Regions from separate parts of the Paenarthrobacter sp. genome, predicted to be linked through region 2. Evidence: predicted binding sites of a transcription regulator. Region 2 holds the regulator's gene; the other holds the start of a gene.
The links. The regulator Rex, encoded in region 2, represses fermentation and respiration genes when NADH is low (regulators of the CRP and FNR family bind a similar motif). The targets are predictions, from matches to a motif close to CTTGTGAANNNNTTCACAAG.

Region 1: a site for Rex is predicted at 2,635-2,654, ahead of RIF72_RS17515 (queuosine precursor transporter). Genes of this name have one in related genera too.

The regions. Positions count from the first base shown of each region.
Region 1 is NZ_JAPSHI010000031.1:22,347-26,762, reverse strand. It holds gene RIF72_RS17525 (SRPBCC domain-containing protein) at 1-307, shown strand, start outside; gene tgt (tRNA guanosine(34) transglycosylase Tgt) at 355-1,680, shown strand; gene RIF72_RS17515 (queuosine precursor transporter) at 1,777-2,487, opposite strand; gene RIF72_RS17510 (TetR family transcriptional regulator) at 2,708-3,370, shown strand; gene RIF72_RS17505 (TIGR01777 family oxidoreductase) at 3,367-4,281, shown strand; gene RIF72_RS17500 (hypothetical protein) at 4,327-4,416, shown strand, end outside.
Region 2 is NZ_JAPSHI010000012.1:98,399-102,814, reverse strand. It holds gene RIF72_RS10995 (hypothetical protein) at 1-613, shown strand, start outside; gene RIF72_RS10990 (hypothetical protein) at 876-1,637, shown strand; gene RIF72_RS10985 (redox-sensing transcriptional repressor Rex) at 1,685-2,392, opposite strand; gene RIF72_RS10980 (glutaredoxin family protein) at 2,469-2,723, opposite strand; gene RIF72_RS10975 (HAD-IB family hydrolase) at 2,859-3,719, shown strand; gene RIF72_RS10970 (DUF559 domain-containing protein) at 3,899-4,416, shown strand, end outside.

The DNA.
Region 1 (4,416 bases), on a different contig from region 2:
GATCGAGAAGCTGGGGCTCGGGGATTTGCCGCCTGTTGGGGAGGAGTACTCGCTCACTCTTGCCACCGGTGAGAAGATCTCCGGCAAGGTCTGGTTCAAGAGCCGTCACCAGGTGGGCCTCACTGTGCACAGCTACGCCGAGCATGGGGACGGACTGCTGATCGTGGCGGAGCAACTGCCGATTCCGGAGAAAAGGCCCGACGGCGGCTCCATGGTGATTGCCTCCACCTACGATTTGGGCGCCCACACATTAGCGGACATCCGGTCCTCGTGGGACAACTGGAAGGCTGAGAACTACGGTTCGTAGGGTTTCTTCGGAAGGTTACCTGCCGTAAAGCTGGCACACTTGGTAGCGTGCCAGCTTCCTCATCTGCCCCTGCATCTTCCCCTGCTCCCACCCGGCCTGACTTGCCCGGATTGTCCGACCGGCAATCCGAGTTCTCCTTTTCTGTGGGCCAGCGCCTAACTGAAACGTGCTCCCCGTCGGACGCCCAGGTGGAAGTAAACGGAGGCTCTTTCCTGGGCCGAACCGGAACCATCACCACACCGCACGGGACCATCCAGACGCCCGCGTTCATCGCCGTCGGGACCAAAGCAACCGTGAAGGCAGTGCTGCCGGAGTCCATCGCCGAGCTCGGCGCGCAGGCTGTGCTTGCCAACGCCTACCACCTGTATCTGCAACCGGGGCCGGTGATCCTCGACGCCGCTGGCGGGCTTGGCGCGTTCATGAACTGGTCGGGGCCCACCTTCACTGACTCGGGCGGATTCCAAGTGATGAGCCTTGGCTCGGGGTTCAAAAAAGTCATCGACATGAAGAACGTGGACAGCTCAGGACCGGACGATGCAGTAGCGCCCGGCAAGGAGCGGCTGGCACACATTGACGACGACGGTGTCTGGTTCAAATCCCACCTCAACGGGGATCGGCACCGCTTCTCCCCCGAAATCTCCATGCAGGTCCAGCACCAGATCGGCGCGGACATCATGTTCGCCTTTGACGAGCTCACCACGTTGCAGAACTCCCGGGCCTACCAAGAGGAGTCGTTGGAGCGAACGCGGCTGTGGGCCCTGCGATGCCTGGAGGAACACGCTTCGTTGACCGCTTCCCGTGTGGGTAAGCCATACCAAGCGCTGTTTGGTGTCATTCAGGGAGCCCAGTATGAGGACCTGCGAAGGAAGGCCTGCCAGGATCTGGGCGCCATGCCCTTTGACGGGTACGGGATCGGAGGTGCGTTGGAGAAGGAAAACCTGGGCACCATTGTGCGCTGGTGCAACGAGGAACTTCCCGAGGACAAACCCCGGCACCTGCTCGGGATCTCCGAACCGGACGACATCTTCACGGCCATCGAGAACGGTGCCGACACTTTCGACTGCGTCTCCCCCACCCGTGTTGCCCGGAACTCCGCGTTCTACACACCCTTTGGCCGCTTCAACTTGTCCGGCGCTAAGTACAAGACGGACTTTGGGCCGTTGCAGGACGGCTGCGATTGCTACACCTGCCTGAACTATTCACGGGCCTACATCCACCACCTCTTCAAGGCCAAGGAAATGCTCTCGGCAACCCTGATCTCCATCCATAACGAACGCTTCGTGGTGAAGATGGTGGACGACGCCCGCCTGGCCATCGAATCCGGGGAATTCTTCGAGTTCAAGGCGGAGACGCTGGGCCGGTACTACTCGTAGCGCGCCATCGCCGGTCCGTTTCGGGGCTAGGCTGCGCACCGTGCCGAACGCACGGCATGGTGCGCAGCAAGCCATCGAAATGGGCCCCTGCGGAGGCTAGGCCGCGGCTACTCCGTAGCTCGGCTCTCGCTTCTTGATCCAGCCAACAACCAGCACGGTGACGGGTACGAACAGGAATTCCACGGCCGTCTTGTAGACGAAGCCAACCAGGACGTAGTTCAGGAACGAGCCGAAGTCCGTGATGCCGATGACCGACGCCGCGATGCTGCAGAAGATCAGGGTGTCAACGAATTCGCCCACCACGGACGAGCCCATCAGGCGCGCCCACAGAGACTTCTCGCCAGTGCGCTCCTTCATCTTCACCAGGATCCAGGAGTTGATGGTCTGCCCGGCCAGGAAAGCGAGCAGTGAACCGAGGACGATCAGCGGAACCGGGCCCAGGGCACCTTCGATGGCTGCCTGCTTGGCTGTGCCGTACTCGTCATTGAAGCCCGGCAGCACGATGATGATCCAGTAGCAGAGCGATGCGAACACCGAGAGCGCGAACGAGGTGATGATGGCCTTTCGTGCCACCTTGAACCCGTAGACCTCGCTCATCACGTCACCCAGGATGTATGCGAGGGGGAACAGGAAGAAGCCGCCGTCAGTGATAATCGGCCCGAACACTACGCCCTTGGAGGCGCCGATGTTGGACAGGATCAGCACTACGGCCATGATGGCCAGCATGATGCCGAAATACGGCGAGCCGATCGAAGCGAAGCGCGGTGCGGGCTTGCTCAAAGTACTGGAGCCTGAGGGCGAGGGCATGGGTCATCCATTTCTTAGTGGTTCGCGCAGGCGTCCGTAGTAAGACTGCCCCGCTGTATTAGCACTGTGGTTGGTGGGGCATCCGGCCCGGCACCGATTCCATTCTCCCACTCCGCGCCTGTACTTTCCTGTCTGCACAACCATCATCTTTTGAACATGTTCAGAAGCCATGTCATACTCATCCTTGAACACGTTCAAAATTCGATTGAGGAGCGGCACCATGGCAGCAAAGAGTGAGCAGACCCGGCAGCTCGTGGCCAACGTCGCGCTGAAGATGTTCCGTGAAATCGGCTTTGAGAAGACCACCATGCGCGCAATTGCGCAGGAGGCTGGAGTCTCCGTCGGCAACGCCTACTACTACTTCGCTTCCAAGGACGAGCTCGTCCAAGAGCTCTACATCCAGGTACAGGACGAACACGCCACAATGGCTGCGCAGGCCCTCGAAGGCGTCCAGGATCTCGCGGGGCGCCTCAAAGCAGTTCTGCACTCCGGTATCGACGTCATGGCGCCGTACCACCAGTTCGGTTCCGATTTCATCGCGACGGCGATCCGGCCGACGTCGCCCGTCAACCCGTTCGGCGAGGCGTCCACCGCCGCCCGCGAGGCCTCGCTCGCGATCTTCCGGTCCGCCGTCGAAGGTTCCTCCCCCGCCGTCGCGAAAAAGTTGCGCGGCGATCTACCCGAGCTGCTGTGGCTGGCTTACATGGGCGTGGCGCTGTTCTGGGTCTACGACCGCTCCGAAGGACAACGCCGTACACGAAAACTTATCGACGGCGCCGCTCCTCTGGTGGCGCGCGGCCTGTCATTGGCGAAAATTCCCGGCGTCAGCAAGGTGTTCGACGACGTCCTGGGGCTCGTGCGACGCGTCAAGGAAGACTCGTGATGCCGAGGACGGTGGTGATTGCCGGCGCTAGTGGCTTCATTGGCAGCTACTTCACGCAGCGGTTCATTGACGAAGGGTGGCAGGTCCGGACAGTTGGGCGGGACACGTCGGCTGACGCTCAATGGCACGACGACGGCGCCATCACCAAAGCGCTTGACGGCGCCGAACTGCTGGTGAACCTCGCCGGACGCTCCGTGAATTGCCGATACGACGAGCGGCACCGGCGCGAGATTCTGGACTCCCGGGTCCTCACGACTCGCGCTTTGGGACGCGCCGCTGCTCGATGTGCCGAACGGCCCAGAACCTGGATCAACTCAAGTACCGGCACCATCTACCGGCATGCGGAAGATGGTCCTCAGTCTGAGGTCACCGGCGAACCGGGAAGCGGATTCTCCGTGGACGTTGCCCGTGCTTGGGAGGACGAGTTGGCGGCTGCCGTTGCTCCGGGCACTCGAAAGGTGGCGCTTCGGATCGCGATCGTTCTCGGCGCGGGTGGCGTCATGAGCCCGCTCCGGAACCTTGCTCGGCTGGGGCTGGGCGGGCACATGGGCCATGGCACGCAAAAGTTCAGCTGGATCCACGTGGAGGACTTGTTTAGGACGGTGTTGTTCGTGCACACCCACGCTGAGCTGACCGGTCCAGTTAACGCGGCAACGCCCTATCCTGTGGACAACCGCGAGCTGATGTCACTTGTCCGGCAAAGCATGGGTGTCCCGTTCGGCATCCCAACGCCGGCCTGGCTGCTTGAAGCCGGCGCCATCCTGATCCGTACACAAACAGAGCTTGTACTGAAGAGCCGATGGGTGGAGCCCCGGAAACTGCTCGACGCCGGGTTCGCGTTTGAGTATCCTTCGCTGGCCGGCGCGCTCAACGAGATCGCCGAGGGCAAAGCCAAACGCTCGCTCACATAATCGCCCCTTCAGCCGAACGCTCGCTCACATCACTCGGAGGTAGTCATGAGCCATGACCCTTGGTCAATCGATGAAGAGTGCGCGCTGGCAACAAGGAGCCCATCCACAGGATGGCGCTACGGACCAAAGGATCGG
Region 2 (4,416 bases):
TGCGGGTCACCAGCCTCCGCAGGGCTACCAGCCGCCGCAGGGTTACCAACCGCCGCAGGGTTACCAACCGCCGTCGCAACCGGGCCAGTACTCACAGCCCGGACCGGCTCAGCCCGGATTCCACTTCGAAATGCCCACTGACGGACCGCGTAGTTTCAACGACGTCATGCCGCAAGGCGGCTTCTCGGGGATGTTCAAAACCCAAGGCCTGCCAACGGAGTTAAAGGTTTCCTACTTCATCTGGGTGATCTCCGGACTCCTGGGCCTGCTGTTTGGCCTCATCGCTTTCTTTGCCGTCATCGCTGCCTTCGCATTCGCTCCGGGATTCGCCGCCATCGCGCTGATCCTTCTCCTGATCACCTTGGCGGTAGCCGCCGCACAAGTGGTCCTGGCCATGAAGATGAAGGAAGGCAAAGAGTGGGCCCGGCTCGCGTTGACCATCCTGGCCGGTGTTTCCTTACTGCTGGCCATCTTCGGAGCGGCAAGTGGTGGCGGTTCCGGCATGGGCTTGGGCGGCAACTGGTTCGGCTTCCTGGTGAGCGCAGTTGCTGTTGTACTGATGTGGCTGCCCAATTCGCAGCTCTGGTTCAAGGCCGTGAAGGGCCACGCTTAGCAGTGACCCAACTGCCGCCGTCGTGCGTTACCGGCGGTAGAGCGAGACTGAAGGCCGCGGTCAGATCCTCTCGGATCTCGCGGCCTTCATCATGAAGGCGTAAGCCGAGATGATGATTTTTCCCGTGAGCTTGAAATACCTGCGTGTGATCATCTGCAGTGTCGGACGCTGGGGGTACGGTGGTACCAGAACCACGCTGGGGGCAGGGTCATTTTGCTGATCCCGGCGGCCGCACCAGCAGTCGAACAAGCAAAGGAATGCCATGAGCAACCCTCCGTACCCGCCCTCGAACCCGGGCGACGACAACAAGCCCGAGCAGCACGGCTCCCAGCCTTCCGCGCCGCAGCCTCCGGCACCCCAATATGGTCAGCAGTCCCCCGCCGCGCCGCAGTACGGACAGCAGTCCCCCGCCGCACCGCAGTACGGACAGCAGTCCCCCGCCGCACCGCAGTACGGACAGCAGCCTTCCCCGTATGGCCAAGCTCCCGGAGCTCCGCAGTATGGCCAGGGCAACAACTGGCCGAGCCAGCAGCCCGGCCCCACCACTATCCCTCCAATGGTTAATTACGCGTTCTGGATGATCATTGCCGCAGGTATCCTGTCTGCCATCAGCTCGCTGCTCTTGGCCACCACCGGAGCCGATGCCTTCATTAACGTGATGAACCAGCAGGCCGCACAGCAGGGCACTGAGTTCCCTGCGGAATCCATTGAGGGGATGCGCGGTGCCATCGCAGTGGGCGCCATAGTCGGTGCCATCTTCTCATTGGGCCTTTACGCGCTGGTCGCCTTCCCCGTCCGGAAGGGCAAGAACTGGGCCAGGATCCTGGGCACCGTGTTCGCTGCTATCTCTGTTCTGGGCCTCACCGGCTTGTTCCAGTTCGGCGCAACCTACGGCATGATGCAGCTCGTCGTGATCCTGCTGGGCGTTGCAGCGATAGTCATGCTGTACCTGCCGGCGTCGGCTCCGTATTTCCGTAAGGCCCAGCCTTTCGGGAACCCGTACCAGAACCCCTACGGCCGCTAAACCGTCACGCTTCCAAGTACTAAACGCGGGCGCGGACCCGGTAAAGGCTAAACAGCCTGGCCCGGTGTCTGCGCCCGTTGTGCGTGGTAGGCCAGGATCTGGAGCTCGGTTGCCATATCCACCTTGCGGAGGTTGACGTGAGGGGGGACCTGCAGCAGCACCGGTGCGAAGCTCAGGATGCTCCGGATTCCGGCGGCAATGACGCGGTCGCACACAGCTTGAGCCACGGTCGCAGGTAGCGCCAGCACCACCATGTTGGTATGGGTGCGTTCCAGGACGCGCTCCAGCTCGGCCGAATCACTCACCCGCAACCAGCCCACCTCGTTGCCGATCACCATGGGGTCCGCGTCAAAGATAGCCACAACGTCGAAGCCCCGGGACTCGAAGCCGCCGTACCGTGCGAGGGCTTTGCCGAGGTTACCGGCACCCACAATCGCGACCTTCCAGTCGTGCGTTAGGCCGAGTGCGGCGGCGATGTGCCGGCTCAGGTACTGGACTTCATAGCCAACGCCCCGGGTCCCGTAGGAACCGACGTAGGAGAGGTCTTTGCGTAGCGTGGAAGAACTGACGCCCGATGCCTCCGCCAAGGCTTCCGAGGAAACGCGTTCCACGCCTTCGGCCAAAAGTGAGTTGAGCGCGCGTAAATAGAGAGTCATCCGGGCCACAGCCGCGGGCGGGATCTGCTTGGTGGCAGGTTCGTTGTCCCCGGTTGTTGCGTCCGGGGACGGTTCCAGCGCAGTCACGGTATTCTCCATTGCGTCGCTTTGTTGTTCCACTCTATGACCCCCGGCCGGACTCAACAAAAGCCATTACTTACGGGTAACCCCACCTTCAGCCCTCCAGGACTTTCTTCAGAGTGCGGGTGAGCCGTTCCTCGTCGATCTTCCAGAAATCCCGCTGAATGCCGTCTACCAGCACCACAGGGATCTCCTCTCCAAAGCGCTCCTGCAGTTGTAAGTCGCCGTCGATCTTCTGCTCAGTCCACTGCATGCCAAGGCTTTTCGTGACGCGCTCGACGGCGGCACGCGCTTCCGTGCAGAGGTGGCAGTCAGCTTTGGTAAGGAGTACGACGTCGGGAATAGCCATGTCTCAAAGGTAACCGCCCCGACGCTCTCTCACATCCCGCGCCCTTCCCACCAACGCTCGCTCACATCCCGCGCCCTTCGGTGACACCGCCGTGCGTCCTCAACGCAGGCCCCGGCGATTGACTAGACTCAAGGCATGCCCGAGGAGAAGAACGCCGCCGTGGTCGCAGATGCCTTGGTGCAAAACACCGCGCAGAAAGACGCGGCGAAACAGGATCTCGTGCGCAAGCACGCTGGCGAAGCCGCCTTCTTCGACGTCGACAATACGTTGATGAAGGGTGCAAGCCTCTTCCACGTGGCGCGCAAAATGTACGAACGCAAAGCGTTCACACTTTCCCAGGCTGCCGGATTCGCTTGGAAGCAGTTCAAGTTCGTCATGCGCGGCGAAAACATGGAAGACGTCCACTCCGTTCGCGACTCCGCACTGACCCTTGCTGCCGGCATCACCGTGGATGACATCAGGGCCTTGGGCGAAGAGGTCTATGACGAGATGATCGAGTCGAGGATCTGGCCGGGAACCAAAGCGCTGGCAGAACAGCACCTTCGGGTCGGCCGGAAGGTGTGGCTCGTGACTGCTACGCCCATTGAGGTGGCCACCGTCATTTCCACCCGGCTCGGCCTGACCGGGGCTTTGGGCACCGTGGGCGAGGTGGACGAAGGCGTCTACACAGGGAAGTTGGTTGGCGACATCCTCCACGGACCTGCAAAGGCGATCGCGGTCCAACTCGTGGCCGACCGCGAGGGACTGGATCTGGACCACTGCTGGGCGTACAGCGACTCCGCCAACGACATCCCCTTGCTCACCATGGTGGGGCATCCCGTGGTCATCAACCCGGACGCGAAGCTGAGGCGGCACGCTCGTGAGAACAATTGGCCCGTGTACGACTTCCGCTCCGGACGCCGCGCGGCCACGCTCGGCCTCAAAGCCGCGACAGTCGGCGGAGCTGTGTACGGATTGTGGCGTGGCTTCTCAAAATTCCGCGGCCCCCGCGGCTAACGCTCTCGCACATCCCTCGGGCATAAACCTAACGCTCTCGCACATCCCTCGGGCATAAACCCAACGCTCTCGCACATCCCTCGGGCATAAACCCAACGCTCTCGCACATCCCTCGGGCACCTCGACTAGCCTGTGGATAACTTCCGACGACTCAAGGCTTTCTGGGCAAGAATGCCGGTATGCAGAATGCCACCCCGCTTCCTCCCCGACTCACCACTGCACCCTTCACTCGCGATGAAGCCGAAGCAGCAGGCCTTAAGCAGTGGCACCTATGGAATCGCGTCAAGATCGAAGGGGTTAGCCGTGGTCTTTACCGGCCTTCCGACTGGGATTTCGAGCTGTCGGCGGCTGCAAGATCGCTGTCGGCGGCAACTCCCGGTGCTTGGATCTCCCATGTAACCGCCGCCAGGTTACAGGGGACATGCCTCCCACCCTGGTTGTCAGATTCCAACGAATTGCACCTTAGCAAGCCCCGGCATCTCCCGTCAGTGCGGCGCAAAGGAGTGATCGGACACACGGTAGTAGCCGCTGAGGACGAGATTGAGCATGTCCAGGGCATCTGGATGAGCACTCGGGCGCGCACCTGGCTGGATCTCGCACGACGCCTGCCGGTCCGCGACCTCGTCTGCATGGGTGACGAGCTCATTCGCATACCCCGGCCGGACTTCGAAGGACGCGAGACACCGTTCACTACACT